3 regions of the Fundicoccus sp. Sow4_H7 genome follow, and region 1 is predicted to be linked to each of the others. Evidence: predicted binding sites of a transcription regulator. Region 1 holds the regulator's gene; each other region holds the start of a gene.
The links. The regulator CtsR, encoded in region 1, represses protease genes until heat stress. The targets are predictions, from matches to a motif close to TTGGTCAAAAAAGGTCAAANA.
Positions count from the first base shown of each region.

Region 2: clpP (ATP-dependent Clp endopeptidase proteolytic subunit ClpP) is a predicted target of CtsR. The motif match lies at 3,062-3,082, and genes of this name have one in related genera.
Region 3: clpB (ATP-dependent chaperone ClpB) is a predicted target of CtsR. The motif match lies at 2,544-2,564, and genes of this name have one in related genera.

Region 1 is NZ_JBQKME010000006.1:5,656-16,465, reverse strand. Features, by position in the region: gene ACTQ54_RS07080 (CidA/LrgA family protein) at 1-201, opposite strand, end outside; gene ACTQ54_RS07075 (LysR family transcriptional regulator) at 411-1,310, shown strand; gene ACTQ54_RS07070 (hypothetical protein) at 1,369-1,704, opposite strand; gene ACTQ54_RS07065 (ATP-dependent Clp protease ATP-binding subunit) at 1,848-4,328, opposite strand; gene ACTQ54_RS07060 (CtsR family transcriptional regulator) at 4,343-4,810, opposite strand; gene ACTQ54_RS07055 (pyridoxamine kinase) at 5,005-5,871, shown strand; gene ACTQ54_RS07050 (Ltp family lipoprotein) at 5,994-6,677, shown strand; tRNA gene ACTQ54_RS07045 (tRNA-Arg) at 6,728-6,801, opposite strand; tRNA gene ACTQ54_RS07040 (tRNA-Leu) at 6,834-6,919, opposite strand; tRNA gene ACTQ54_RS07035 (tRNA-Gly) at 6,935-7,006, opposite strand; gene ACTQ54_RS07030 (hypothetical protein) at 7,451-7,792, shown strand; gene ACTQ54_RS07025 (alpha/beta hydrolase) at 8,232-9,149, opposite strand; gene ACTQ54_RS07020 (hypothetical protein) at 9,299-9,799, shown strand; gene ACTQ54_RS07015 (hypothetical protein) at 9,853-10,810, opposite strand, start outside.
Region 2 is NZ_JBQKME010000005.1:46,698-57,507, reverse strand. Features, by position in the region: gene gap (type I glyceraldehyde-3-phosphate dehydrogenase) at 21-1,028, opposite strand; gene ACTQ54_RS06435 (sugar-binding transcriptional regulator) at 1,058-2,104, opposite strand; gene clpP (ATP-dependent Clp endopeptidase proteolytic subunit ClpP) at 2,421-3,017, opposite strand; gene rpmF (50S ribosomal protein L32) at 3,142-3,321, opposite strand; gene ACTQ54_RS06420 (YceD family protein) at 3,357-3,908, opposite strand; gene ACTQ54_RS06415 (tRNA(Met) cytidine acetate ligase) at 3,977-5,137, opposite strand; gene ACTQ54_RS06410 (class I SAM-dependent DNA methyltransferase) at 5,164-5,907, opposite strand; gene rsfS (ribosome silencing factor) at 5,904-6,299, opposite strand; gene yqeK (bis(5'-nucleosyl)-tetraphosphatase (symmetrical) YqeK) at 6,278-6,865, opposite strand; gene ACTQ54_RS06395 (nicotinate-nucleotide adenylyltransferase) at 6,879-7,553, opposite strand; gene ACTQ54_RS06390 (YhbY family RNA-binding protein) at 7,564-7,878, opposite strand; gene yqeH (ribosome biogenesis GTPase YqeH) at 7,911-9,020, opposite strand; gene ACTQ54_RS06380 (YqeG family HAD IIIA-type phosphatase) at 9,013-9,540, opposite strand; gene ACTQ54_RS06375 (YkuJ family protein) at 9,845-10,072, opposite strand; gene ACTQ54_RS06370 (NAD(P)-dependent oxidoreductase) at 10,307-10,810, opposite strand, start outside.
Region 3 is NZ_JBQKME010000002.1:34,026-44,835, forward strand. Features, by position in the region: gene clpB (ATP-dependent chaperone ClpB) at 1-2,519, opposite strand, end outside; gene ACTQ54_RS02845 (hypothetical protein) at 2,651-3,037, opposite strand; gene ACTQ54_RS02850 (metal-sulfur cluster assembly factor) at 3,055-3,402, opposite strand; gene ACTQ54_RS02855 (Cof-type HAD-IIB family hydrolase) at 3,547-4,374, shown strand; gene ACTQ54_RS02860 (YitT family protein) at 4,425-5,351, opposite strand; gene ACTQ54_RS02865 (hypothetical protein) at 5,370-5,804, opposite strand; gene ACTQ54_RS02870 (sugar phosphate isomerase/epimerase family protein) at 5,874-6,674, opposite strand; gene rplS (50S ribosomal protein L19) at 6,871-7,218, opposite strand; gene trmD (tRNA (guanosine(37)-N1)-methyltransferase TrmD) at 7,353-8,078, opposite strand; gene rimM (ribosome maturation factor RimM) at 8,068-8,595, opposite strand; gene ACTQ54_RS02890 (KH domain-containing protein) at 8,698-8,958, opposite strand; gene rpsP (30S ribosomal protein S16) at 8,990-9,259, opposite strand; gene ffh (signal recognition particle protein) at 9,359-10,810, opposite strand, start outside.

The DNA of each region.
Region 1 (10,810 bases):
AATGGCCATATTATCTGCTAAAAAGCCTCCAACAGTATCTACTTGGTCCACTTTCAACCATTGATTATGCAAGGCTAAAAATAACAGCACCATCCCAATCACACTGCCGGGAATCGCAATCCACGGATTAATCAAAATTGACAGCATTTCACCAATAAAAGAAAACAAAAAGATCCAAAATAACTCTTTAAATATTTTCACTGAACTCTACCTTTCTTTTTCAAAACATTTATCAAACACTCTATTATTACTGCCTTTCTTTAATACTTATGGTATAATTTATATAATGATATTGGATTGAAAACGCTTTTCAAGCTTACATCCAATATAGCATAATTCTCCCTACTTAAAAATATAGCTTCATTATCATACCATATAAATTATTTATATAGAACTTACGGAGGTCTATGATGAACTTAAGAGACTTAGAATACTTCAAATACTTAGCGGAAAGTTTAAGCTTTACAAAAACTGCCGAGCACTTTTTCGTTTCGCAACCGTCCATTTCAATTGCCCTTAAACGTTTAGAAGATGAATTCGGCTCAATTTTGATTAAACGTAATCGATCGACCAAGTATATTCAAGTTACACCTTCTGGACAACTTTTATACCAGAGAACAATTGAGATGTTAAATTTATTCAATAATACGAAGACGGAAATTGCGAATCTTAATTCACAAAATGTCTACTTTGGTTTCTTACCAACTATTGGTGGGGCTTATTTCACCCGCATCTTACCTCACTTAACGGAATTTATTTCGGACTTAAAATTAGTTGAAGAAGAAAGTTCTGTCGAAATGTTGCAGCTAGTGAAGCAACGTAAGGTGCCAGCGGCTATTGTAGGCACAGATGATGCGGCTTCCAATGAAAAATGGTTAACGCAGTACCAAATGGATACTAAAGAACTTTGTGTATGTGTATCGCCAAATCACCCCTTAGCTAAATACAGCGAAATTACTGCTGAACAATTAGATGGCGAAAGCTTCTTATCCTTATCTAAAGGCTATTTACATTATAAGTTATTTAATCAATGGGCTAAAGAGCACGATGTCAATATTTCGGATGTATTGTATACGGATGAAATTCCAACAGCACACTCTATTATTGCTTCCGGTATTCGTGTGGGGATTTTAATTGATAATTTAGTCCAGGAACGTAAGGATATTGTTGCGATTCCATTGAAAGATAGCCCAAGCTTCTATATTAATCTTGTTTTAAATAATGATAATGATTTAATTCCTGTCCAAAAAAGTTTTAACGAGAAACTTGTTGAGGCTATATCGAAAGAATTCGATGCAAAAGAACTTTAATTAAATATTTCAAATAAAAAAAGAGCTGTAGGAAATCCTACAACTCTTTTTTTAATTTCTAGAATAAATCTGTTACTTTATGAGTTACATCTGATGTAACTTCTTTCGCTTTATCCATAATATCAGAGAAAGCATCGGTTGCTTTATCTTTAACATTACTTGTTGAGTTCATTACTTTCATTAAAGTGTTAATTTCTGTATCTGAAAGATGATCCACTGCGTTGACCATTGCATCCGATCCGTTTAAACGATGTCTAACAAACATTTTTGCGCGTTCACGGTTCACAACACCTTCAACTTTTTCGCGTGCAGTTTCATCAAAGTATAAATACAGCGAAACACCTGCTACAACAACAGCTGAACCTAACAAAATTTTACCTAAATTATCTTTCATCAAAAATTCCTCCTTACACAATTTTGTAGCAATAACTTGCTTTTTTAGTGTAAGTTTATTATAGCATATCCTTTGAAGGGATTAAATTAATACGCTTTTAGTTGCAGGAGAAATTTTAAAAGATTCAGAGATATTTATTCGAATTATTTGCGGTGGGCGATGTTAATCGATCCGCTGCGACCACCAATGGTAATGCGGTCACCTAATTCAATTTCACCGTTTAATAACATTTCACTTAAGCTATCCTCGATTTGTTTTTGAATCGCACGACGGATAGGACGGGCACCGTATTCTGGGTCATAACCAGCTTCTGCGATAATATCAACTGCTGTATCTGTTACACGGGCTTCGATTTCTAAATCGGCTAGTCGTTTAATCACGTCTTGTGCGTGTAGGCGAACAACCTTATGGATATCTTCTTTAGAAAGTGGGTGGAAGACAACTGTTTCATCAATCCGGTTAAGGAATTCCGGACGGAAGACTTTCTTCAATTCTTCCATGATACGTTTTTCCATCGCATCAAAGTCATGCTGAACACTAACGGCACCGAAACCTACTGATTTTTCATCACGCAAGGCGGTTGCACCGATATTGGATGTCATAATAATAATGGTATTACGGAAGTCGACACGACGACCTTTTCCATCGGTTAAATGACCATCATCAAATACTTGAAGCATTAAGTTGAATACATCTGGATGGGCTTTTTCAACCTCATCTAACAAGATAACAGAGTATGGTTTGTTACGAACTTTTTCGGTTAGTTGACCGGCTTCATCGTAACCTACATATCCTGGAGGTGAACCTACCAGGCGTGACACACTATGTTTTTCCATGTACTCAGACATATCCACACGAATCATATTATCTTCGCTACCAAACATAGATTCAGCAATGGTTTTTGCTAATTCGGTTTTACCTACCCCTGTTGGACCTAGGAATAAGAATGATCCGATTGGACGTCCTGGGCTCTTCAAACCAGAACGGGCACGGCGAATGGCACGTGATACAGCTTTAACTGCTTCATTTTGACCAATCACACGTTTGTGCAATTCCGCTTCAAGGTTAATTAAGCGATTGGCTTCGGTTGTATCCATTTGACGTACTGGTACGCCTGTTGCTAAAGCAACTACTTCAGCCACATCTTCTGCTGTGACTTGGAGTCTTACTTCTTCAGCGTTTGCTTCTTTTTCTTTTTCAGTTGCAGTTTGAATGGCTATTTCTACCGATTGCTCTTCTTCACGTAAACTTGCTGCGCGTTCGAATTCACGGTTTAAAATCGCTTTTTCTTTGCGTTCAGCAATTTCACTTAATTGACGTTCAAGATTGCTAATAGTTAAGCTGTCTATTGATTCATCAATTCTAACTTTTGCAGCCGCCTCATCAATTAAATCAACGGCCTTGTCAGGTAAACGACGGCTAGTCATATAGCGGGTACTTAGTTTAACGGCTGCTAAAACAGCATCTTCCGTAATATCTACTTTGTGGTGCTCTTCATAACGGTTTTTCAAGCCATTGATAATTTTAACAGATTCTTCTTGTGTAGGTTCTTCAACCATAACACGTGAGAAACGACGCTCAAGAGCCGCATCTTTTTCAATATGTTTTTGATACTCATCTAAGGTTGTGGCACCGATTGTTTGAATTTCGCCACGAGCTAGTGCAGGTTTTAAAATATTTGATGCATCGATTGAGCCTTCTGCTCCACCTGCACCAATTAGGGTGTGTAATTCGTCAATAAATAAGATGACATTCCCATCTGCGGTAATTTCTTCGATGATTTTCTTCATACGTTCTTCGAATTCACCACGGTATTTTGTTCCCGCAACTAAAGAACCCATGTCTAACATCATCAAACGTTTTCTAGCTACGTCATCTGGCACTTCACCGGATACCATACGTTGGGCTAACCCTTCAACAATCGCTGTTTTACCTACACCAGGCTCACCGACTAAAACAGGGTTATTTTTTGAACGACGGCTAATAACTTGAACCATTCGGTGGACTTCTTTAGTGCGTCCAATTAATGGATCTAATTTATTTTCACGGGCTAATTGAGTCAAGTCACGCGCAACTGAATCTAATGTTGGTGTATTGGATTTTTGAGCTTCTGCTTGATTTTTATTTTGACGGCCGGCTTGACGACCAAGTCCTTGTGCGCCTGTTCTCTCATTTGATTGGGCTACACCGATTAGTTCATAAACGGTTTTACGTAACTCATTTAAATCAATGCCTAAGTTTTTCAATAAAATCGTTGCTAAAATTTCTTCTTTTAATAAACCTAACAATAAATGTTCGGTTCCTACTTTTGGAGCACCTAGGCGTTTTGCATCATTCGATGCATTCATGATAACTTTTTTCGCACGTGGTGAGTAAGGAATAACAATTTCACCTTCCGTACGCGGCATCACTGTTTTACCATGGATAGCTTCCAATTCGATTAATAAAGATTGATAGGTTGCACCCACGCTACGTAGAGCTTTACCAGCAATTCCTACTTCTTCACGGGCTAAACCTAGTAAAATATGTTCTGTTCCCACTGCTTGATGACGTAAGTAATATGCTTGTTCAGCTGCAAAGATCATCACCTGGCGGGCACTATCTGTAAATAATTCTTCAAACATATATTGTTCACCTCTTATTTGTATAAATATTTTAATTGGTCAAGAAAAGTATTTAAAATCATAGCTCTCAATTCTTGTTCTTGATTTGTGTGGTTTTGTAACGCTGACTTCTCGGTTATCGCAATAATCATGGCTGCTTCACGTTTTGTAATAATCTCGCGATTATACAAAGTTTGGATTAAATTAGTACTACTGCGTTGGTTAATCTTTTGACCAACCAGTTCTTTCATCTGATCAATTTGATCCGCCTTATCTACCAATTCTATCTTTAGAATACGAATATAGCCACCGCCACCACGCTTACTTTCGACCATATAGCCATGTTCTTGAGTAAATCGTGTATTGATAACATAATTAATTTGAGAAGGTACACAATCAAAATGCTCTGCCACATCACTGCGCTTGATTTCAATATGCTCTTGATGCTTCAAAAAACTTTTCAGATATGCTTCAATAATATCTGACATGTTTCTTTGCGACATTTTAACCCTCCTTTTCCTTAACATTGACTATCTTTGACTATTATACAACATCTACGTAAAATTGCAATAGTTTTGTATGTATTTATTCTGATATTTATTTGAATGTCGTTTTTTTAAGTAAATATCTTTTGATAAACTGTTCAGATGTTCATTTTTGATTTATACTTAAGTGTAGTGAAAAGAGGAGGAATAATATGAGCAATCAAGTGCTTGTCATAAATGATTTACCCGGAGTTGCAAAAGTCGCAGGAATGTCGAACCTGCCGATTTTGGAAGCCGCTCAATTTGAAGTCGGCTTACTTCCAACCTTGATTTTATCGACCCATACTTTAGGTTATCCGGGCTTAATCAAACATTATTTAAATGAAGCCTTTGATGATATTTTAAATCACTGGTACGATATGAACGTTCAATTCCGTGGTTGTTTAACGGGATACTTTGCTGACAGCAAACAAATCGATACGGTAATCGATTATTTAGAAAAAATTGAATACGATCTGCCCGTTGTCATTGACCCCATTATGGCAGATTTCGGAAAACTATACGCAGGATTTTCAGAGGATTTCCCTGAAAAGTTCCGCAAATTAGTCAAATATGCAGACGTTATTGTACCAAATTTAACAGAAGCTTGTCTAATTACCGATTACCCTTACTCTGAAGACTTAACGCCTGAAGATTATCCAAAAATCAGCCAACGTTTGGTTGACCTAGGAGCTAAACACGTGGTTCTAACCGGTGTTTCGAATGAAGAACTTGCGCAAGACGAAGAAACGATTGGCTACTATGTTTACACAGCTGATCAAGAACCACAGTTTGTCATGCACCATAAATTTGATACTTGGTTCAAAGGCATTGGCGACTTATCCGTTAGCTTAATAGCAGCCTACCACTGGTTAGGCGACAGCGTACTGGAAGCGGTGAAAAAATCGACGCCATATATGGAAAAAGCCATCCAACACAGCATGACCGTTCAACGCGACCAAAAACTAGGTATTTATTTTGAACCGATTATTCCAGAATTCGCCAATGAAATTCAAGCCTTAAGAGATTCACACAAATAAATATCACTGCCTATAAAACCCAGCCCATTTTTATGGACTGGGTTATTTATTTGGGTTGAGCTATTTTGTTTGTTCCTAAAACAATAATTTCATATAATAGCTTAAAAAGGGGGGGGTTTTTAGTGAAAAAAACAGCCTTAATTCTATTAAGTTTAGCCTTAGGTTTGACAGCAGTCACAGCTGGTGCCCAATCGGAAGCTGAAGCACTTTATATTAGCGCGAAAGAACAAATAACCCAATTAGCAGAGGAATTAGACGCAAGCGGTGCTTCTGCTTATGAAAAAGTATCGGGAATTACGATGTTGATTGATGAAAACATCCGGTCGATGTCAGATTCTGGTTTGGATCCGGCCGATATTGAACAATGGACACAAGAATTGGAACAATATACGCTTGAATTCATTGCGCCACTGACGCAAGTTGACAGTAGCACGGAAGAAACAACTGAGTCAGAAGTTGTTGAGGAGACGGTCGAAACGGAAACAACGGATGGTGAAAGTTATGCCCATCTTCACTCAGACGATCAAGCAGCTGCCTTGGAACAAGCCAAAACTTATGTCGCTGCCAGCGATATGTCTAAACGCGGCCTATACCGCCAATTAATATATGATTTCTTTAGCCCAGAAGCAGCTCAATATGCCGTGGATACAATCGAAGTTGATTGGCAAGCCAACGCTTTTGCGGTCATCGAAAACTATTTTGCCAACGCAACCGACTTCTCCGTTGATTTAATCGAAAGCTCGCTAGAGTTTTTAGATTTCACCGAAGAAGAAATCCAAAATGTTTACAACTCCTATGTAGAGTAACAATACAAAACCTCCTGAAACACGACATGCGTTTCAGGAGGTTATTTTTATACACCCGGCAGGACTCGAACCTGCAACCGCTTGATTCGTAGTCAAGAATTCTATCCAATTGAACTACGGGTGCATATTTAATTATGTCGTCTGATAAAACAATTATGCCGAGGGCCGGAATCGAACCGGCACGGTAGTCACCCACCGCAGGATTTTAAGTCCTGTGCGTCTGCCAGTTCCGCCACCCCGGCAAATTACGAAAAACAAGCGGAAAACGGGGTTCGAACCCGCGACCCCCACCTTGGCAAGGTGGTGTTCTACCGCTGAACTATTTCCGCATGTCTCTATCAAAACAACAAAAATTATAATACCACACTTATTCCACAAATACAATCCTTTCTGAATAAATATCTCTGCTTATGGTAGAAATTTAGTTTTGCTACTAACAAATCCCCGCAATCAAGACTGTTGGGACAGCTTTATTGCGGGGGTGGTGGGGATTTTGGCAGGTGTGGGTGGCGGGTTTGCGTCAGAAAGGACATAATTAGACAATTTGGACACTCCCAGATGTGTATTTAGATAGCAATTAGACAGTTGAAGGACTCAGATCTGTCTAATCAGACTGGGATCAAACGGTTAAAGGGCGCACAACTGTGTCAAGTCCAAAAAATTGTGTAAATCGAATAAGTTGCGTAGTCCCTTATCATGTCCCACTGTCTATTTAGGACCTGAATAGATGAAAGTGACGTGCTAATCCGTCTAATTGTCAGCTGATTAGACGAATGGGACCTGCTAATCCGTCTGATTCTCAGCTGATTAGACGAAAGGGGCCTGCTAATCCGTCTGATTGCCAGCTGATTAGACGAATGGGACCTGCTAATCCGTCTGATTGCCAGCTGATTAGACGAATGGGACCTGCTAATCCGTCTAATTGTCAGCTGATTAGACGAATGGGACCTGCTAATCCGTCTGATTGCCAGCTGATTAGACGAAAGGGGCCTGCTAATCCGTCTGATTGCCAGCTGATTAGACGAAAGGGGCCTGCTAATCCGTCTAATTGCCCTCTGAATAGACGAAAGGGACGTCCTAATCCGTCTAATTGCCAGCTGAATAGACGAAAGTAACACGCTAATCCGTCTGATTGTCAGCTGATTAGACGAAAGGGACGTGCTAATCCGTCTGATTGACGTCTGATTAGACGGAAGTGGAACGCTAATCCGTCTAATTGCCAGCTGATTAGACGAAAGTGGTGAGTTAATCCGTCTAATTGCCGTCTGAATAGACGAAAGCGACGCGCTAATCCGTCTGATTGCTAGCTAAATAGACAAAACCCAGTCAAGTCCAAAAAATTATGTAAATTGATTGAGTTATCGCAGGCTTGAAGTAGCCAATTGCTTTCTCAACGGATACCAAAAGTGTCTTCGTTGCTGCTACGAGCTTAAAACTTTAGTCTCGTCCTTTCATGGTTTTACATAATTTTGTGGACTTTATCCTATTTCAAACGACCACACATCAACCGCTCGGATGAAATCACCTTTTCATCCGACCGCACACCCGCGTCAATTATTCCGCAAATTGTTCAACTGGGAAGTGTTCGCTCAGCCATTTTTCTACCATTTCAGGCCATTGAGCCACTTTTTCATTGATTTGATCTGGACGAGAAGCGGTTGCTTGGTTGGCAAGCGACAAGCCGTGTGGTCCCTTTTCAAACACATGCAGTTCAAAAGGAATATTGTTGTGGGCTAAACCTAGTGCTAGGCGGACTGAATCTTGTGCTGGGACGACTTGGTCTTCTGCGGTTGTCCAAATAAATGTTGGTGGCGTATCTGAACTAACTTGACGCGCAGGGCTGTATGTTTCTAATTCTTCTTTCGATACATCGGTCTTGCCAAAACAAGCTATCAATATTGGTGAGGCTTCTGGTACGGCAGACAAATCTTCGATATTTTCAGTGATATTTATTAGGTCGGTAAGGGGGTAGGCTGTGATGTTAAAGGCGGGTTTTAGGGCCTGGCCTTTGAAGGAAGTGGCATCTTGAATTACTGGTTTGTTCCAATTGTTGGCGTACATGGCGACGTTATGGCCACCTGCTGAAAAGCCGATTGTTCCGATTTGATTGGTGTCGATTTGCCATTCTTGGGCATGTTGGTGAATGATTTCAAAGGCCATGGCGATTTCTTGCATCGCGTGCGGGAATAACGAATGCTCCTTAACAGGTAGGTCCGGTTCGGGCGAATAAGGGTGTTGCCCTTCACCGTAAACCGAATACTCCAGCACAAAAGCGTGGTAGCCCATGGCATTAAATCGCAAGGCGATTGGTTCGGCTTCACGTGGCGAACAGTACATATAGCCTCCACCCGGATTAATAATAATGGCAGGCAAAGTTTTCTTCGGTCTTAAGCCGACATTATCTTCTAGTAAATAAGCCTTTAGAGTCACATCTTGACGATTTTCATATAAATAAAATAATTCTGTCCGCATAATTTCCTCCATTAATTTTGATTAATAATAGTATAATATTCAAGCTTATTTATAACAACTGACAGATAGTCAAATCTGTAAACATCAGTTAATCTTGTTAACGATATTTTTATATTTATGCTACACTAAAATAAAAAAGGAGTATTTCTATGAATAAATATCCCCAAGTCAAAGCCGTCTATTTCGAAGATGACGGTAGCATTCCAAATAATCCAACATTGCCTTTGTTGATTTACAGCCAAGTGTTTGAAGCATCCGATGATATTGCAGAGATATTTAATCAAAATAATTGGACGAGGACCTGGCGGAATGGGATTTTTGATTATCACCATTACCATAGTACATCGCATGAAGTGCTTGGAGTCGCTGCAGGTTGGGCAGAGATTCAACTGGGTGGAGAAAAAGGCGAGAGCTTTAAAATCCAAGCGGGCGATATGGTGGTCATTCCAGCCGGTGTGGGGCATAAGCGCTTGAAGGCTTCGACTGATTTTGCGGTAATTGGTGGCTATCCGGATGGGCGAGATTATGATTTACTTACTGGTAAAGCAGAGGAGCGACCAGAGAATTTACATAATATTTCTAAAGTCCCTTTGCCTACAACGGATCCAGTCTTTGGTGAAGACGGGCCTCTCTTTGAACATTGGGTATAAGAAAATAAGCTGGCTTTCGAGATTGAAAGCCAGCTTATTTATAGCAGTGATATTTATTCGAGGTATTGGTTGAGTATGTGGCGGAACAGATATTCATCGAGTGTTATGGCTTCGGGGAGTTCGTCGAGATAGGTAATGGCCGTGATGGTTTGGTACTTGCTATCCAAAATCGCAAGGCGGATGCCGTCGGGCTTTTCAAGGGGGACAACGATGGCGTTGTGGTTACCATTAGTAATAGACATGGTGGCAACAGCGTAGACGTCAAAGGCTTTGGTCATTAATGGTGTAATAGGCTGGTCCAGTTGGATATCGCTTTCGGCTAAGGGAAGGCTGGCTGTCAATGTTTCAGGATTCAATGGATTAATTGAGTTGTCCTGAGTGGAAACGAAAGCCAGTTGATTGTCGACAAACATTAACGTCAATTGACCTTGATTGCTGTCATCGGAGCCGACATATGTATATACAATACGATCTGTGTTGCTTTGTGGATTAGCATATTCTGGTGTCGCTTCGCCCTCAAAAGAGCTCGTAACCGTTTCAAGGGAACCCCCTTCAATGGAGCTGTCTTCCAAATTTCTTAGCGTAAAATCATTGAGAATGATTTCGGCATTGTTTTGTGCATTTCTAAAGCCTTGATTAAAGGTCGTATTGCGGTTAACCAGTTCAGATAAAACAGCTGACATAGTAAATTCGCGACGCATATAGAAATTTAAATCTGCCTTTAAGTCATCAAAGCCGTCCGTTTGATAGGCTGCAAAGACTTGAGGCGGAAAGTAAACGGAATTATCCGCTACTGTATCTATATATAACATCAATTCTAAATTAGCTGTATCAAGGCTGTCACCCGCTAAAAATAAAACCCCAGTCCCTAACAGACCGTCACGAACCATACTCGCCACCCCAATAATCGGTGGCTCTTGATCCAGCAGCACCGAAATATCAGGAAAATCATTGGCGATAACCGGCGCCACCGCCTCACTCGATAAAACCATTTCTTCTGTAAATATCTCT
Region 2 (10,810 bases), on a different contig from region 1:
ACGCTATACTTTAAATCAAATTATAATTTAGCGAAGTATTCTAATGTACGAACCATGTTTCCTACGAAACCAGCTTCGTTATCATACCATGCAACAGTTTTAACTAATTGTGTTCCATCGCTAGCTGCTTGAACTTCTGTTAAAGTAGCATCAAAGATAGAACCTGCATGTGTAGAAATAATATCAGATGAAACAATATCATCTTCGTTGTATAAGAATGAATCACTTGATGCTGCTTTCATAGCTGCATTAATTTCTTCTACAGTAGCTTCTTTTTCTAATAATGTATAGAAAATTGTATGTGATCCAGTAATTGTAGGAATTCTTAATGAAGAACCATCTAATAAACCATTAAGTTCTGGAATTACTTTACCAATTGCTTTAGCTGCACCAGTTGAAGATGGGATAATGTTTTGAGCAGCTGCACGTCCACCACGGAAGTCTTTTCTGCTTGGTCCATCTTGTAATACTTGTGTTGCTGTATAAGCGTGAACAGTTACCATGTTACCAACTTTAATTCCATAGTTATCGTGTAATACTTTAACTACTGGAGCTAAACTGTTAGTTGTACATGAAGCTGCTGAAATAATTGTATCTTCAGAGTCAAGAATATCTTCGTTAACACCGAAAACAACAGTTTTTGTTTCAGCACTTTTTGCAGGAGCAGAAATTAATACACGTTTTGCACCAGCATTAATGTGTGCTTGAGATTGTTCAGCAGAAGTATAGAAACCAGTACATTCTAAAACGATATCTACTTCTAATTCACCCCATGGTAAATTGTTAGCATCTTTTTCTGCATAAACTTTGATATTTTTTCCATCTACTACAAAGCCTTCTTCGTTTACTTCAACATCATATGGAAAACGACCGTGAGCAGTATCGTATTTAAGTAAGTATGCTAAGTTCTCGCTATCTGTTAAGTCGTTAACTGCAACTACCTCTAAATCTGAATCTGTTTCTAGAATACGACGAAATACTAAACGTCCGATACGTCCAAAACCGTTAATACCAACTTTTACTGTCATAAGATGACATCCTCCTAAAGATTTTTATTTTAACGGGCATTCAACCCACTTAAAACCATTTTTGCAAGACCTTCGTCACAAATTAACAATCCGTGAGCTTGAGTCATTTTATAAAAAGCAATGAGCGCTTCTGCTTTTGTACTACCTGCTACAATCGTCATAAGATTCGGAATTGTACTCAAGTCCTCCATTTGTATTCCTACTCGTGGAAGCCTTAAAATTATTTCTCCATCTCTATTATAGAATATTCCGAAAGCTTCGCCAACTGCTTTCTTTTCAATTAAGAAATTAATTTGTTCTTTCGAAATATCTCTTCTTTTCGCCATAACATTAGCAGTTCCAACACTTAATAACAAGGTATTTGCTTGTTTACTCATTTGAACCGCTCGACGAATCGATGTATCAGATAATAAAAGCTCATACATTTTTTGATCGATACCTTCTGGAATAAATAAAGGGACATATTTTGCATTTGATTGTTGTGACATGACGCCACCCACCGAATTAGATTGAATATGGAATGAACCACCAACTCCACCCCGAGCAGGCACAAAAGTAATATCATGCTCTTTGGTTAAGTCAGGTGTGAAATTTTCACCAATTCTAGCAAGTGTAGATCCTCCAGTTACCGCGATAACATTTCGTTCCGATGGATTTAAAATATCAACTAAGACATCTTGAACAATTTTGCTAATTGCAGTATAAACATCATCATCTTTTTCTGCATCACCCGGAACGATATAGCAATGGTCTAAACCTAACAATTTAACTAACTGTTGTTCTTCGTGATATAATGGATGATGATTGATAAAATCATTTTCTAATTCTGTTAGCATCCTCAAACCTAAAGAAGTGATTTGGATACCTTTAGAACTAATATCAACTAAATTTTGTTGTCTAAGTACGTCAAGTGTTGTTCTTAAACTACGTTCAGTCAAATCAAGTTTTTCAGCTAATCGTTTACGTCCTATCCGACTATCCAATTGTTTTAGTTGATGTAAAATTTGTAAACGTTGTTCTAACAACTCTTCCAGTTCAGGCATAATTATTTTTATCATTGAAAGTACATCATGCAAATTTGACCCTCCTAATTGGACATTTATCGACCAATCGGCAAATGACAAAAAATTTATTTTTGAAATGTAAAGGAAAAGTAAAACTTCTTCATTACGTATACATTGTAACATTAAATATAATAGGGTGCAAACAATATAGCATCGAATTTGGATATAAGAATTTTATCAACACCTGGACTTTTTTCGCCCACTATCCCTACGGCAAAAAAAATCCGAACCATCTTAATAGCACTAAGAACCGCCTGCGTAAATTACTTTTATAGCAATTATCGATTCCTCTATTAGATAGTTCGGATTGACTTATATTGAAGTAGGGTTACTTACCTAATTGAGAGTTTTTCTCCATAATTTCATCAATGATCCCATACTCTTTAGCTTGTTCAGCTGTCATAAAGTTATCGCGATCGGTATCTTTCTCGATGACTTCAAGTGGTTGTCCTGTACGTTCTGCTAAAATATTATTTAAACGATCTCGTGTTGCTAAAATATGTCGAGCAGCAATTTCAATTTCAGTTGCTTGTCCTTGAGCACCACCTAGAGGTTGGTGAATCATAATTTCAGAATTTGGCAAAGCAAAACGTTTACCTTTCGTACCAGCAGTTAATAAGAATGAACCCATAGATGCAGCTAAACCAATAACAATTGTTTGCACATCAGCATTGATAAAGTTCATCGTATCATAAATAGCTAACCCAGCTGTGACACTTCCTCCTGGAGAATTAATATATAAATAAATATCTTTCTCTGGATCTTGCGCTTCTAAGAATAACAATTGTGCAATAACACTGTTGGCAACATTGTCATCAATTGGACCACTTAGCATAATAATACGGTCAATTAATAAACGTGAATAAATATCATATGCACGTTCACCTCTTGCAGATTGTTCAATTACTGTAGGAACTAAATTCATATAACTTCCTCCTTATAAAATCAATTCTTTGTTAGTATACCTCATTGGTCAAAAAAGGTCAACATTTTAGTTTTGACCTTTAAAATAAATAAAAAAATCGAAGACTAAGCTTCGATTTTAATCATTATTCTGCTACTTCAATTACTTCTTTGTTTTTGTAATAACCACATGATGGGCAAACGCGGTGGCTTAATTTTAACTCACCACATTCAGGACAATTATTCAATCCTGGAACTTCTAATTTAAAATGTGTACGACGTTTTCTTTTGCTAGCTTTGGATGTTTTTCTTTTTGGTACTGCCATTTTTTACACCTCCTGGTCTTTATTAGAAGAAGTTACTATTCTTCTTCGTTCAATTCGTTATATAGGGATTGTAATCCAGCAAAACGCTCATCAATTTTTTGATTAGCTTCTTCATTTTGCTGTTTTTTATAATCATCTTCTGTAATTACTGCCCAATCTTTGCCTTTTGGCAAATCATGATTTTCTTCATCAGCTGCAATCACCCGCATTGGTAAATTAATCAATACAGTATCAATAACAGCAGAATCAAGGTCAATGTAATCATGCTCAAGTACAATGGTTGTTTCTTCATAGTCTTGAAGATTTGTGTCATAGTCTGGATACACATATCTTTCCATAATTGGAATTGTCAATTGTAAAGGCACCGGCTCTAAACTGCGTGTTGAAGGCAGCGTAATATTAACAAGTGCTTGACACTGTAAGATGACCTCTCTATCAATTGCAGATAAATACCCTTTTACTTGAACAGGTTCAAGATCTATAACGGACTTATCACGTGCTTGGATAGCTTCAGTTATATTGAGAAATTCATCAAAACTCAAGATTCCTTCCGGAGCTTCTTGAATTTGTCGAATCGTCCATTTCATTTAATCACCTCTAAAACGACAAATTGAATTATACGCAAATTTTGCTTTTATGTCAATTGTTCTTGGTCTTATTTTTTTATATATAGTAAGGTTTGGTAATTTTGTTCGCGGACCTGATGATTGGGATTTAACGCATAGACTAAATCTGCTCTTAAATTTCCAAAATAAGCTTTAGATTTATTTTCATATATTTTTGTATGAAAATCTATTTTATTTTGTTTTAAATAATTTAAATATCGCTGCCCTTGTTCATTAAAGCCTAAAATACGGTAGAATGGTTGATTTTGAAAAGCCTTTTGATAGCTTTCCCATTCTACTTTACTTATATTTAATAAAACAGCCATTAAGATACGCTGTATAGATGACGTCGTCCAGCGTTTTGATGTCAACGAACGCATTAAATCATCGATACTTTCAGAAAGTTTAATTTCATTGATTAATCGATTTTCAAATCCTTCACGCATATGCAACATCTGACTTAATTCAAGCGATGTTTTTGACAAAACGGCATATTTTAACAAAGACCAATAATCGTCCCATTTAATCGTTGGGCCATTTAATAAGGCATCATAAGTCATTTGTGGTAGATCATTTCGCTCTAATGCTTGATTAAACCATTTAGAACGGATTTGGCTCCCACTTAAAAGTAAAGTATGATGATTATTTTCTTTCAATCGAGGGATTGCTATAGCTTGCATAGCTGTGTCTAATTTTTGATTATATATTAAATACTGAATCGCTAAAATATGATTCGATGAACTTGGATTAAAATCAACAACAACGTCTTCCATCAATGCTTCTGTTGCCATTTGAATGGCAGCTGCATAGCTATAACCCTGGGAAATCAAATTAGGAATCGCTTCATCAATCCGATCTTGATTTCTTATTAAAGATTCAACGTAAGTTTGTAACTGATTTGTATGGGCAGTTTCTGTGCCAAAAGCAAAGGTATTTACTTTAAAGTGGTTGAGGGCTTGAATACCATAATGGGCAAAATAGTCGGCTGCTTGTAAACTTGCTAACAAGGGTAACTCGATGACTAAATCAGCTCCGGACTCAATCGCTAATTCTGCCCTTTTCCATTTATCAATAATAGCAAATTCGCCTCTTTGAACAACATTGCCACTCATAGCAACGATAACTACTTCTGCATTAGTTTGCATTTTCATTTGTTGAAGCTGGTAGGCATGTCCCAAGTGAAAAGGATTATATTCTGTGATGACACCGATACTTTTAATGACTAATCACCTACTTACTATTTGCTTGCTACAAAAAACCAACGATTAGGACTAGGATGGTTTGCTGGATCATACTCTTCTTCCCCATATTCGACAAATACTTCAATATTTGAGAAACCTGCTAATTTCAAAGCATTTTTATATTCTTTAAGTGTATAGGTTTTTTCAACTAAGAATGTTTCGTTACGTTCATAATTGGAACTACCGTTGATTTGAGATAAAACCGTTAAATGATGATCTACTTTTAATTCCTTAGGAAAAGTCGTGCTTTTCCATGTTAAAACAGCTGATTCATCTTGATCAAAATAATTAAAATCATCAAAGCCTTCCGTTATTTGATAAGGGGTCCAAACATCAAACAATAACAAACCATCTTTGTTTAAGTGTTGAGACATTTGTTTAAAAGCTTGTTGAACTTGGTCAAGGTTATCTAAGAAACAAAGAGTATCCGCAAAACAGGTTATCAAATCAAAGTCATTTGCAAGTGGACTTAAATCAAGCATGTCAGCTTCTTTAAAAACCAAATTCTCTATAGAATAAGCTGCTTTTGCTTGTCTTAGCATTTCTGAATCGATATCCACTCCTATTATTTGACCACTCAAAGGTGCTAATAATTGTGTAAAATAACCTGTACCGCATCCAAGATCTAATATCTTCATACCTGGTCCATCCAGATAATCTATTGTAAAATCTAACCAATCATCATAAACAGCTAAATTGTTAAAGCGATTATAAACATCAGCTATTTTCGAAAAACTCATTGTGGTGTTATCCAATCTGTTAAGTTAACTAATGGGGCATCTTGCCAAACTTTCTCAAGATTATAATGCATGCGCTCACTGTGGTAGAACACATGGATGACAATATCGTTTAAGTCGATGAGTACCCATTTACCACCATCTTTTCCTTCAATGTTTTTAATAGGAAAACTATTTTCTTCAGCTGCATCTTTTATTGCTTCAACGATAGCATCTAACTGTCTGTCGTTACTTGCATGCGTTACAATAAAATAATCCGCTAAAGGTGTCAGTTCCTTAACATCTAATGCAACGATGTCTTGGCCAAAGCGATCATCAATGGCTTTAACAAATAATTCTAATTTTTCTTCGACTAATTTAATATTAATTCCTCCTAATTTTTTGAAATCCAGCAATTGTAAATATCAATTGTTGGTAAAAAGATACTTTGCTCTTTATCAATTAAATGTTTAATGGTTGCTGACATTTTAAACGTTACAGCAGCATCTAAATCATTTTCAGCAAGTTTTCTAGCTTTTTTTACACCAGGAAAGTCTCTGCCAGGTTCGATGTAGTCTGCTAAATAAAGAATCTTAAACAACTGGTCCATCTCAAACCATCCAATTGTGTGTCCAGCGACAGCTGTGAGGACACTCTTATCCTTTACATTAAAATGATCTTGGGCAATTTGGGCTGCTGCAAATCCATGCCAGATTTCATCCGAACTAGCTTCTAATAAAGGCTCATTCCAATATTGTCTTGCTAATTCACGCATTACTTGTGATTCCAAATCTTTTGAAAAATCATGTAATAAAGCAGCAATCGAAGCTTTTTCTTGATCAACACCATATCTTTCAGCTAAAGTCATAATTGTTTCTTCAACACGTAAAATATGATTGAACCTTTTTGTCTTTACGACATCTTTTAATTGATCAAGAAGTTCATCCCGACTACAATTGATAAGATTTTGTGTGTATTCCATCTCTAACCTCAATCTATTGTTCCATATATAAGCGATGTTTCATAATATACTCTTCAACTGCAAGAGGCACTTGATAACGAATCGATTGTTCTAAATACACCCTTAAACGTATTTCGGTTGATGATAAGTCTACTAAGGGTGAGTCAACCCAAATAACAGAATAAGGCGTATCATAAGGCCGTGATCCAAGACGTCTTACCCCAACAAATTGCACCAGTTGGTTTAATTCATCAATTTCACGCCAAGTCGTCAAGTCATTCACACTATCGCCACCGATGATGAAATAAAAGTCGGATAATGGATACTCCTCTATAAAATGTCGCATGGTGTCAACAGTATAATTGATTCCACCTTTATTCACTTCATATGGTTGTAGCTTAAAAAGCGGATTGCCGTCAATTGCTTTTTGCACCATTTGCAGCCTATGTTGAGCAGCAATCGTCTTTTTCCCAGGAGCATGTGGCGGCTTAGCCGTAGGCATAAACCAGATTTCATCTAATTCAAGTTGATTTCCAACTTGTTCCGCCATTAATAAATGCCCCATATGGGGAGGATTAAATGTACCACCAAGAATACCTATACGATTTCGATCATATTTCGAAGGTTGCTTTGCTTCTTGAGAAAATGTCAATACATCAAAGACTTCATCCAATGAAGCAAAAATTTGAATTTTAGTCTCAAGTGCCATGTTAATCCTCCTAAACTAAATTATGTACTTCTTGACTAATCTTCTGATGCTTATCTTTTAATGCTTCTCTATATAAAATTGCCGTATTACCAATTGTTTGCACAATGGTAGCATTAGTTCTTTCAGCTATTTCAGAACTAACATCTTCTAAATCTTCATCACTATTTTGTAAGATAACAAATTTGATTAATTCACGTTTTTCTAATGCTGCATCTATTTGTTCAATAAATACATCTGTTAGCCCTAATTTACCTAATTGAAATAAAGGCTTTTCTTTATGTGATAATTTTCTTAAGTATTTTAATTGCGCTTTATTTAGTTCCACGCTTTTTCCTCCTATACGATTTACCCTTTCACTTAAATGATAGACTCACGGATGGATATACCAACACCTTTTGGAATCCATAATACAATCTCAACATCTTGATTGACTGTAAACCAACCTAAACCAGAAATTGCTATATCTTGGTCAGCTTTTAGTTGAATGGTTCTCGGACTTAATGTACCAAATGAATCAACATTTTCTTTGAACGGAGGTTGTAACAATTCACCAATATGTGCTTGATAAAATCCATCTGCATTTTCCGTTTTAGTTCGATGTAAGTACATATCGTTTGAAACATAAAATGTAAAAGAAGTTCTTTCACCTTTATTAAAATCTACTCTTGCAATTCCGCCAATAAATATTGTTTGATTTGGATTCAATTGAAAGGTTGTTGGTTTCATTAACTTACTTGGCAATACCATTTTTAGTTCTTCGCGGTTTAAATGCAGTCCTAATTGAGTGCGATGAATGATACCAGGAGTATCAATAATGGCATATTGTTCATTAACAGGCACCCTAATCATATCTAATGTCGTTCCAGGATGGTTAGATGTCGTTATGACTTCTTTTTCTCCTCCATAGTAGGCAATTAAATTATTTATTAGTGTCGATTTACCCACATTAGTAACCCCAACTATATATACATTGCGGTGTTTACTTTCTTTTTCAATCACCGTTCTTAGAGCAGCTAATGTATGGTTTTTACTGGCGCTTCCTAAGATAACATCATTAGGAAACAGTCCGTTCTCTTTTAAAATACGACGAATCCAATGCTCAACGCGCTTTAAATTAGTTGATTTAGGTAATAAATCAACTTTATTAACAAAAACGATAAAAGGCTGATTGCCAATAAAGCGTGGTAAACCATGGATTAAACTACCTTCGACATCAAAAATATCAATAATACTCACCACAAAGGCTTTATCTTCTGCAATCTCACTTAATCGATTTAAAAAGACATCATCTGAAATATTAAGATCTTTTAGTTCATTATAATGACGCAGTCTAAAGCAGCGTTGGCAATATAACGTTCCTTTTTCTAATCCTTTTCTTAAAGCAGATTCAGGTAGATAGCCTGCTTCATCTACTTCTGTTGTCTGAATAATTGCTCCACAACCTACACATTGTATCATTTCAGTCATCTAATGTTACTCCCCAATCCGCATGTCGATCAATTCCAACAAACTTAAATATAACTTTTTCTAAAACACGATTTAATTTAGTATATATAATGTCATTCGCTGCAATCGGACGAACCAAAATGGCATCTAAGCCAAATCTTTTAGCTCCAAAGACATCAGTTAATAACTGATCACCAATGACAACTATTTCATCATTGGGAACAGCTAAATAATCTACAGCTTGTTTAAAACTCTTTAAAAAAGGTTTCATTGCATTTGCAGCAAATTGAATTTTTAATGGTTCTGCGACCTTCGCAACCCGATGAAGTTTATTATTAGATAAAATATAAACTTTAATGCCGTCTTGAACCAAATCTTCCAACCATTCAGCCATTTGTTGCGTGTGTTCTTCTTGATCCCACGCCAGTAATGTATTATCAAGATCGACAATTATCGCACGATAACCGCGTTCCAACAAAGCTTCCGCTGTGATAAAATAGATGGAATTTATTTTCCAATCCGGTGTAAAATACTTCTTCATTTGTCCTCCTGGAGAATAGAAACACAGTTCTAATTTTAGAATGATTAGCTGCATATCTATGAACCTTTAGATTCAGTTAATTTTAATAGTTCTATTATAGCACAGTATGTTTAAAATATTGAATGTCTTTGTCTAGTCAATAACAAAAAACCGAACTTTTAAAAGAGTGGTAAACTCGAACCAATAGCCATTATTAAGAGCCAAGGGCAGATTCCACTATTTTAAAAATTCGGCTTTTTAGCAATTAAGTTATGTTTGCCTAACATTCTCAATCCCTCTAATAAATACTATTCACTGCTTGTGATTAACCAAGTAATTCGTATATCTCAATTGCAACTAAATCGAGATCATCAAATTGAAAGACACCACTCGTTTCACTATCAGTTAATTCAAACATATCAGTAGAGTTATCATATGAGACTTGGCATTTTTCAACACCATCAATTTCAAATCGACGAACTTCAAAGTCATTATCTGTAGTCGTCATAGCTTCTAAACGTTGAATAATATTAATCAATACAGATGGTTTCATAAGAAAATCCTTTCTATCTTAGAATAATCGAAAAATAAATTTCGATAGGTATTTTTCTTATAGTATAGTATCAAAATACAGCGAAATTGCAAGTTAACCAACTTAAAAAATCAAAAAATAAATCTAGTTTTTCTTAATCCCTCATTAATAAATAACTAAATAAAAATCGGCAGAATAAACTCTACTACAAAAAGAGTCTATCTGCCGATTTTTAATAATATCTTTTTCAGTTTATTAATTTGATTCAGACAAAAACTTCATTAGCACCTGTGTCCCGTAATCCCCATATCCCTTATCGACTACTTGTTGATAAAAATCGGTAGCTAATTGGGTACCAGGTAATGTTAAGTTTTTAGCTTTTGCTTCATCTAAAGCAATTTTTAAGTCTTTTAAAAAATGTTTAGCGAAAAAGCCAGGAGAATAATCTTCTGTAAGAATACGTGGTCCATAACTGGCTAGAGAAAAATTAGCGGCTGCTCCTGAACCTAAAATCTCAATAACTTTTTCTTTATCTAGCCCCATCGTTTCCGCATACAATAGGGTTTCAACCATACCAACCATGGTGCTGGCAATCATTATTTGATTAGCCATTTTTGTATGTTGCCCACTGCCCGCTTCGCCCATATAAGTCACTTTTCCACTAAATACACTTAAAATTTGACTAGCTTTTTCAAAAGTTGTTTCATTTCCACCGACCATTGTCGTCAAGCGCGCTTCTTTTGCACCAATATCACCTCC
Region 3 (10,810 bases), on a different contig from region 1:
ATGATTCCTCTAGCTAGAGGAGTTTCAATTTCACGTGTGATAAAGCGCATTAACGGGCGTGCTCCGTAAATAGGATCATAACCATTTTCGGCTAACCATTGAGCGGCTTCCGGCTCTAGGTCTAATTCTATTTCTTGGTAAGCTAGGCGATTTTCCAAGCTAGATAGCATTTTATACACAATTTTACTCATATGATCCATGCTTAGCGGTGTAAAGAAGACAATGTCATCAATCCGGTTTAAAAATTCAGGTTTGAAGTGCGCATTTAAGTTCGCTCTAACCTGCTTAGCTGTTTCATCAGCAATTTTACCTGATTCATCCACGCCGTCTAAAAGAAGATGGGATCCAATGTTACTTGTCATAATTAAAACTGTATTTTTAAAGTCAACTAAGCGACCTTTGGAGTCAGTTAAGCGACCATCATCTAATACTTGTAATAAAATATTGAAGACATCTGGGTGGGCTTTTTCAATTTCGTCTAATAAGATAATTGAATAGGGATTGCGTCTGACAGCTTCTGTTAGCTGTCCGCCTTCTTCATAACCAATATATCCTGGAGGGGCACCCACTAAGCGAGACACATTATGTTTTTCCATATATTCAGACATATCGATACGAATCAAATGTGATTCATCATCAAAGAGTGCTTCAGCTAACGTTTTTGCTAATTCGGTTTTACCTACTCCTGTTGGACCTAAGAATAAGAATGAACCAATCGGACGATTTGGATTTTGTAAGCCAGCTCTTGAACGAAGAACCGCTTCAGATACTTTTTCAACAGCTTCTTCTTGTCCAATCACGCGTTGATGTAAAATCTCATCTAAGCGCAATAATTTTTCTCTTTCACCTTCAACGAGTTTAGTAACCGGAATACCTGTTAAACGACCGACTACTTTTGCAATGTCTTCATCGGTCACACTTTCTTGGGTGAGTCGTTGGTTATCTTTGAGTTCATTTTCATTTTCGAGAGCTTTTAATTCTTTTTCTAATGTTGGAATGCGGCCATGTCTTAATTCCGCTGCTTTTTCTAAATCATACTCTGATTCTGATTCCTCTAATTGGCGTCTAGCTTGTTCTAATTCTTGACGTTTATCAGAGACGGTCTTCATGGCTTCTTTTTCAATTTCCCAACGCATTTTAAGATTATTCGCTTCTTCTCTTAAATCAGCTAATTCTTCTCGTAAAATTTCAAGTCGTTTTTTACTGGCGTCATCTGTTTCTTTTTTCAAAGCAGCTTCTTCAATTTCAAGTTGCATTAGACGACGGTTAACTTGGTCCATTTCAGTCGGAACAGAATTCATTTCTACACGAATGGTCGCACAGGCTTCATCCACTAAATCGATTGCCTTGTCTGGTAAGAAACGGTCAGTAATATAGCGATTAGATAGAGTTGCAGCTGCTACTAAAGCATTGTCATGAATATTAACGCCATGGTGAATTTCGTAACGCTCTTTTAAGCCACGCAAAATACTAATCGTATCTTCCACTGTTGGTTCTTTTACCATAACCCGTTGGAAACGTCTTTCTAAAGCCTTATCTTTTTCAATATTTTCACGGTATTCATCCAATGTTGTAGCACCAATACAGTGCAATTCACCCCGTGCTAACATTGGTTTTAAGATATTACCTGCATCCATGGAGCCTTCTGTTTTCCCAGCCCCAACAATCGTATGAATTTCATCAATAAATAAAATAATTTGTCCTTCGGATTTGGTTACTTCATTTAAAACAGCTTTAAGACGTTCTTCAAATTCTCCACGATATTTAGCTCCCGCAATTAAAGCACCCATATCCAATGAAAAGATTTCTTTATCTTTTAAATTCTCAGGGACATCTTTACGAACGATCCGATGAGCGAGTCCTTCGATAATAGCCGTTTTACCTACACCAGGTTCTCCAATTAGAACGGGATTATTTTTAGTTTTACGTGATAAAATTCGAATCACGTCGCGAATTTCTTCATCACGACCAATGACGGGATCTAATTTGTTTTCTTTCACGGCTTTATTTAAATTAGTGGCATATTTTTCTAACGATTCATATGTTTCTTCTTGATTTTGTTTTGTCACACGTTCTCCTCCTCTCAGTTGTTCAATTCTATTTTGCATTTTTTCTTTTGTCACACCAATAGAAAGCAAAAACTTCGTTAATGGGTGTTGTGTCTGTTCATATAAAGCCAGCAAAAATGTTTCTGTTGCTAAATATTCATCTTGAAATGTTTGAGCAATTTGATTGGCATCTGCAAATAGCTGGCTCAAAGGTTGGCTTATATTCTGGCCATATTGAACCGATGTACCAGTCACGCTTGCTATTTTATCAATTTCATTTTCAATCAATTGTTTAAATTCACCGATTGGCGTATCTAAATCTTGATACAGTTGGTGGGCAAAATGATTGTCTTGTACAAAGATTAACCATAGATGCGGTATATCAATCATTTGATGTTTACGCGTAATAGCAACTTGCTGTGCCTGAGTTAAACTTTCTTGCATCGTTGTAGTCATTTTTTCAATCATCATTTCACATCCTTTATTTATTTTCATTTAGTCAAAATTGGTCAATAAAATCTAACCAAAAAAGAAAGCCCATCTAATTGAGCTTAATTACATTATACACCTTTAGTCAGGATTGGTCAATCATTTTATCTGATTTATTTATTTTTAAATGAACTTTCAGTTTGATAGGTTTCAAGATATAACTCCAAGGCAATACTATCAATATTAATACCCGAGTCATATCTGTATGCATCAAGTAAAAGTGGCTGGAAATACTGAATAAATGATTCAATAGCGCTTAAATGATGAATGACAGAATGATTATTTGTTTGTGACAGATATTGAAAGTAAGCTTCTTCAATGAGACTGTCTATTTTTTGACGGTCTTCTTGCATTAAATAAGGGAAACTCGTTCGTATATCTGTAGCGATTCGGGATGGATCAGCATATAAAAAGATATAGATTTGAAATTGATCCAAAAACGGTTTTGCATTTTCCGCTAAATTTACTGAATGTGTAATAAATTGTTTTTCTTTGGTCAAAAATATTTCCCTTTCCTTTATGCTCTAATTCCTAAGGCTATTTTGGCATAGCGACTCATTTTGTCAGGTGTCCACGCTGGATACCAAACAAATTCGATTTCAACATCTGTAATAGCGGCAATTTTTTTTACTTCACGATTGATGTCATCGACGATAACATCTACTAAAGGACAGCCAGTTGTTGTTAGCGTCATTTCAATATGACATATTCCAGCATCATCAATGCCGACATTATAAATTAATCCTAAATTAACTAAATCAATGCCTAACTCCGGGTCAATCACTTTTTCTAAGGCTTCATAAACTGTGGTTAATAATTCTTCATTTTTATCTAATAAATTCATTTTTTCTATCCTTTCCTCCATAATTTAAAGCGAATGTTTTTCTTTACAGGTCACTATTAGTCTAAACCTTCATCTAAGTAAATGAAAGTGATTTGTTAAATACTTATAAATTCGTTATAATTAAGCCTATCGAATATATCGCATACTTAAGGAGATAATAACTTTATGCAACAACATCTGATTGCCATTGATTTAGATGGCACAACCTTAAATAATCAATCTAAACTATCTGAATTAACGATACGTACGTTACGCCATCTAGACGAGCTAGGTCATCTTGTTTGTATTGTAACAGGCCGACCTTATCGAAACAGTGAACATATTTATCGTGAATTAAATATCCATGCCCCAATTGTTAATTTCAATGGTGCTTTGTGTCATTTTCCAAATCATAGTGGTTATATACCATCTTATCATATTGCTTTGGATCGTGAAATTGCCTTTGAATTGTTTGCCCACCAAAAAGAACTTGAGATAGACTTATTAATGGCTGAAGGACGTAACCAATTATTTACTTCTTCTATGAATTTGCCAGATAGTCCCTTTGATCCCTTTAATTTAGATCAAATCTCTAGACTATCTAGAGAATCTTTGACCTATAACCCGACTGCATTAACTGTTTTTTCATCTGACAATCGTTTAGATAATATCGCAAAAAACATTAATGAAAGATATGGTGATCAAGTTTCGGTTCGAACTTGGGGTGGACAACTACCCTGCTTGGAAGTTGTACGTAAAGGGATTAATAAAGCTGTTGGCGTACAAGCAATTGCGAATTTTCACCGTATTCCACAAGAAGCCGTTATTGCCTTTGGTGATGAAGATAACGATATCGAAATGATTGATTTTGCAGGACATGGTGTTGCCATGAAAAATGCCATTGATGAAGTTAAAGCTGTTGCAAATGCTCAAACGAACTTTACAAATGATCAAGAAGGACTTGCCAAATACTTAATTGAATACTTCGACATCAAATCTTCTGATTTATACTAATAAGCATAATAAAACCAACATTTCTGTAAAACGAAATGTTGGTTTTATAGTTATATTACTAATTGCTCATGCTTTCTTACATCTTCACGCATTTGGTTTTGTTGATCTCTATTTAAAAAGTTCCCCATAACTTTATTGGATTGAATAATATTAACAAAAGCACTTGGATCGATATCAGCTATGATTAATTGTAATGAATGAAGTTCGTAACGGTTGATCACAACCATTAAGACATCTCTCGATGCACCTGAATAACCACCGCGGCCATTTATTATCGTTGCACCACGCAAAAGACGTTCATGGATATTTTTTAGCATGGTTGGTGTTTTATCAGTGACAATGAAAACCGTCAATCGTTGATCATTCGTATGAATGGCATCGATCATCCAGCCAGCAACAAAAATAGCAATGATTGAATACAGGGCTACTTCCCAATTAAATAAGATACCTGAACCTACAATAATAAACAGATTGATGATAAATGTTAAAAATCCTACGTTCATCTCCATGACACGGGATAAATAGATGGTTAAAATATCAAGTCCACCACCGGATAATCCAAACTTAATCACTACACCTGTACCAACACCACCGATAACCCCACCGACAATGGCATTTAATAAGGGTTCTTGCGAAACATGTACAACAGGTATTAGGTTTGTCATGAGCGTCGTTAAAACAACGACTACGATTGTCATAATCGTAAAATGTCTACCTAGTTTAAACCATGATAAAAATAATAATGGGACATTAATAATAAAGTACAAATTGGCTGTATTCATTATATGTCCATAGGCGGTTTGTTCAGTAAAGTAAGTCAATAATTGAGCAATACCTATGGCACCACTACTATAAATATTTCCTGGTATGTAAAACATATTTAAACTGACTGCGAAACATGTAGCAGCAAATAAAGCAACTAACAACTGAAAAATAAAATTAGCTCTGGGATTATTGCTTAAATATTGGTTAATCACTCACTCACCTTCACTTTCTTATTCAGGACGAGTACCTAAGGTATTATCTAATTCCATTTTTAGATTTCGTGCAATTTTTGAGCCAAATACAATTGTCTCATATAATGGAGTAGCTTCTTCTGTCATACGCAATAAGCTTCTTAAGAAAATTTCACCATCTCCAGCTAAAAATAAGCTATAATAACCTGTTTTCATTTCATTTAATTCGTTAATTAATTCTAATGCTTCACCACGTTTATTATAGTCCATGACTGAATGGATATTTCTAAAGATAATTTGAGCATCAGATGAAGTTTTATCGGTATTTTGAATAATCACTTCAACTACTAATGCTAATTCTTTAGTTACTCTAATTTGAAAACGATATAAGTGGTGTCCATCTTCAATCTCTTGATAACTAGCTGGTAATTTTTTTTCTTTTAAAATTGCTTCGAAATTTTCTTTTAAAGACATGTCAAAACTCCTTTTAATTTTTTCATCGTACTTATTCAGTATATCAAATAAATCTATATACGCAAAAGGTTATTTATTTAACTTTTGATTTAACCAAGACACCGAGTCATACATTGTTTGTAAATAATTGCTAGCACCAAAATGTTCAATGGTTAAGTAACCTTGATAGCCTCTTTCGTTTAGACGATCTAAAATCGCAGGCATTTGAATCATCCCAGCTCCTACTGAGCTTGCATACACTTTATCTTTGTTCGGTAACACTGTCGGATCTGCACCTTCAACTACTTGACTAGTTCGGTCTTTCAAATGAACATGGACAATTCGGTCAACTAGTATTTCAAAGGCCTCTAATTCATCTTCCCCACTATAAATAAAGTTACCCGTATCAAAAGTATATTTTAGTTCATTTAATGCTTCACCAAAATATAATAAACTTGCAATATCTGGCATAACACTTTCATTAGAGTCAAAAGGTTCGATTGTCACAGTGATATTTTTAGTTTTGGCGTACTCAATTAATGACCGGAGTCCATTGACGCATCGTGTCATGACCTCATCTTTTGCTATATTATCTCTGAGAAAGCCTGGTACAATCAATAGCTTATCCACCCCTAATTCATCTGCAACATCAACGATTCGATTGTCTACTGTATCATCTATTTCAAAATGACAATGCTCAAAAATTGAACAAATTTCCATATTAAACATAGCTAATTCTTCTTTAACTGCTTCAATATCATCCAATTCTTGAATCCCGTACTCTAAGGCCGTTACACCCATTTGACTTAACTGACTTAAAATTTCTTGGCGTGTTTTGCTAGTTTGTCTTACCGCATCATTGATATGTGCGTTAAACATTGCAATTTTCATCTAAAAAACCTCCCTTTAATATTTCAGATACTTATTTATCTTTCATTATAGGCTAAATATAGTAAAGAGACACTTAATTTCTTAATTAAAATTTTCAGACGAAAAAACCAGCTGCTTTCTAGTAAAATTTACATAGAAAACAACTGGTTTATTTTTGACGCCTCGCGCCATTAAATATTTATTTACAAAAGATGAATTATCTTCCGCGCTCTTGGATACGAGCAGCTCTACCAGATAATTTACGGATGTAGTAAAGTTTAGCACGACGTACTTTACCTTTACGTAATACTTCAATTTTTGCAACACGTGGTGAATGAACTGGGAAAGTTCTTTCTACACCAACACCGTTAGAAATTTTACGTACAGTGTAAGTTTCGCTAATACCACTTCCACGACGTTTAATAACTAAACCTTCGTATAATTGAATACGCTCGCGCTCGCCTTCGACGATCATAGCGTGTACACGAACAGTATCTCCAGGACGAAAGTCAGGAACATCATCACGTAATTGAGCTTGAGTAATTTTATCAATAATTTGACTCATTTTCTTTCTCCTTTCAACAAATATTCTTAAAAAGATCAATCAATTTAGCGGAATATCGTTAATTAAGGGTCAGTAGACCACTTGTAATATTATACTAAAATATCATAAAAAGTAAAGACTAAAATAAGCATTTACTATATTTTTTCTTCTTGAATTGCTTTTAACCACTCTCTGTCTTGACTAGATAAGGCGTCTTCTTGAATTAAGTCAGGCCTTCTTTGCCAAGTTCGTCTTAAGGATTCGATTCGTTTCCACTCTTCAATTTTTTGATGGTTACCACTTAAAAGTACCTCAGGAACTTCCATGCCGCGATATTCTCTTGGTCGTGTATATTGTGGATGTTCTAATAAATTTTCTTGAAACGATTCTTGTACAATCGACGCTTGATTACCTAAGACTTGAGGAATTAAGCGAACCGTTGCATCGATCATGACCATGGCAGCCATTTCGCCATTCGTTAGGACAAAGTCGCCTAGTGACACTTCGTCAGTTACAAAGGAACGAATACGTTCATCATAACCTTCGTAATGCCCGCAAATGAAGATTAACTGATCTTCTTTTGACCATTCTGACGCAATAGCTTGATTAAATGGCTTGCCAATTGGATCGACCAATACAATACGAGTATTTGGCTTTTTATCAATCGATTCGAGCATATCAACAACCGGTTCAACACGCAATAGCATCCCAGCGCCACCACCATATAAATAATCATCCACATGGCCATGTTTGTTGACCGCATATTCACGAAAATTATGCGTGTTGATTGTCAACAATTCATTTTCTTGAGCTAAGCCTAATAATGAGATATTTAAACTTTGAAACATTTCAGGAAATAAAGTAAGGATATCAATTTGCATCATCAATAAGTCCTTCCATCAATTCGATAGTGACTAATTGTTTGTCCAAATCAACCGTTTTGACAACATCTTCAATATAAGGAATTAAAGCTTCTTTTTTACCAGCTTCTTTACGCTTAACCACCCAAACATCATTGGAACCAAGCGTTAAAATCTCTTTGATTTTACCTAATTGAAGCCCTTCGGTCGTTATAACATCTAAGCCAATAATTTGATGATGATAAAATGAATCATCTTCTAATTCCTCTTGCTGATCTTTATCTATCGTTAGCCAGGCATCTTTAAAAACTTCAACTTGGTTAATGTTATTGAATTCACGGAAAGAAACAAGATACGTCCCCTTATGTTGAATAATGGACTCAACATGCACTACTTGCATCAATTGATTATCTTTAACTATATTGAGTTGATTGCCCTTTTTAAAACGCTCATCAACAAAATCCGTTTCTGCAATAATTTTCACTTGACCTTTAATACCATGCGTATTAACAATCCGCGCAATTTTATACTGTGTCATTACTCCACCTCACTTCATTACCATTTACAACTCTTAAATAAATATCTCCGTTTGCTTTAAAAAAACTCTAGTCAGATATAAACAATCCAACTAGAGCTTACATTATTCGGTTGCATCCTCATTATCGTTAGCAATAACGACACGTGAACGTTTCCCGTCATTTGTGCGGATACTATAAATAATGGTACGAATTGCTCGTGCAACACGACCTTTTTTCCCAATAACACGTCCAATATCCTCTGGATTTAAATGAATATGATATTCAGTAAAATCAGCAGTATCCTCTATAACTATCGACAAATCTTCTGGGTAAGCGACCAAAGGTTCTATTATCGTCATCAATAAAGCTTCAATGTTAGGCATTTAATTACTTCCTTTACTTATTAACGATTTGTTACTTTTGTTTGCTTTCGTGGAATTTTTGCATAATACCTTGAGAAGATAATAAATTACGGACAGTATCTGATGGTTGTGCACCGTTAGATAACCATTTCATAGCTAAATCTTCTTCGATGTTTAAAGTTGCTGGTTCTGTTAATGGGTTGTATGTACCAATTTTTTCAATGATACGACCATCACGAGGACTTCTAGAATCTGCTACAACAATACGGTAAAAAGGAGATTTCTTAGAACCCATACGTTTTAAACGAATTTTAACTGACATTTTTTCACCTCCGAGTATTTCAATCACAATTAGATATTCTAGCAGATTTTTTTTAGGCTGTAAAGTCTTTTCCCTTTACAGTTAATTTTTTTACAACTTTTATCTGCGTTTACGTAATTTTTTAAGACGACGTTGAATTTTTTTCTCTTCGGCTTCTTTTTGCATTTGCTCAGGAGTCATAAAAGATCGTTCATTCATATTAGGCATGCCCATTTGGTTACCCATTCCGCCTTGCATTTGACTTAATTGGTTCATCATTTTACGCATGCCTTTAGACTTACCGTTAGACACTTGGCTCATCAAATCACGCATTTGATTAAATTGTTTGATCATACGGTTAACTTCAGCTAGCGACTGGCCACAACCAGCAGCAATTCTTCGACGGCGGCTTTGTGAAATAATGTCTGGATTCGCACGTTCTTCAGGTGTCATTGAATGAACGATAGCCTTCACACGATTCATATCTTTGTCGTCAATATCAGCTTCGTTCACGCCAGGTATATTACTTAGTCCTGGAATCATCTTAATAATATCTTTAATCGATCCCATTTTATTAACTGAGTCTAGTTGCTCAACAAAGTCATTAAAATCAAAAGAAGCATCTTTAATCTTTTCAGAAAGTTCAGCTGCTCTAGCCTCGTCAAAATCTTGTTGTGCCTTCTCAATAAGGGTCATCATATCTCCCATACCAAGAATACGGCTTGACATACGTTCTGGATAGAAGACATCTAGATCATCTAATTTTTCACCTTGACCCGTAAATTTAATCGGTTTGTCAGTAATCGAACGGATAGAAAGGGCTGCCCCTCCGCGAGTATCCCCATCTAATTTTGTAATTACGACCCCAGTAATCTCCAGAGCATCATTAAAGGCTTCCGCTACGTTAACTGCATCCTGACCAGTCATAGCATCGACAGTTAATAATATTTCATGCGGTTGAACAGCTTGTTTAATTTGACGCAATTCTTCCATTAACTCTTCATTAACATGTAGACGACCAGCCGTATCGATGATAACAACTTCATTGCTATTTCTACGCGCTTGTTCTAGTGCTTGTTTAGCAATATCAACCGGGTTAACTTGCGTCCCTAATTGGAAGACATCAAAATTTAATTGTTGACCAATGGTTTGTAATTGATCAATCGCAGCAGGTCGATAAATATCTCCTGCAACTAATAATGGTTTTTTATGTCCATTCTTTGTTAAATATTTAGCTAGTTTCCCAACAGTGGTTGTTTTACCTGCTCCTTGCAAACCAACCATCATAATAATGGTAGGTGGTTGTTTTGAAATATTTAATGGTACTTGTTCGCCCCCCATTAAAGCTGTTAATTCTTCATCAACAATTTTTACGACTTGTTGTGCAGGCGACAACGATTCAAGTACATCTGAACCTAGTGCACGGTCGTTTACATTTTTAACAAATGTTTTAACGACTTTAAAGTTAACGTCCGCTTCCAATAACGCCAAGCGGATTTCACGCATCATTTGTTTTAAATCTGCTTCTGTTATACGACCGCCTTTACCAACCTGACTAATCGCAGATTGTAG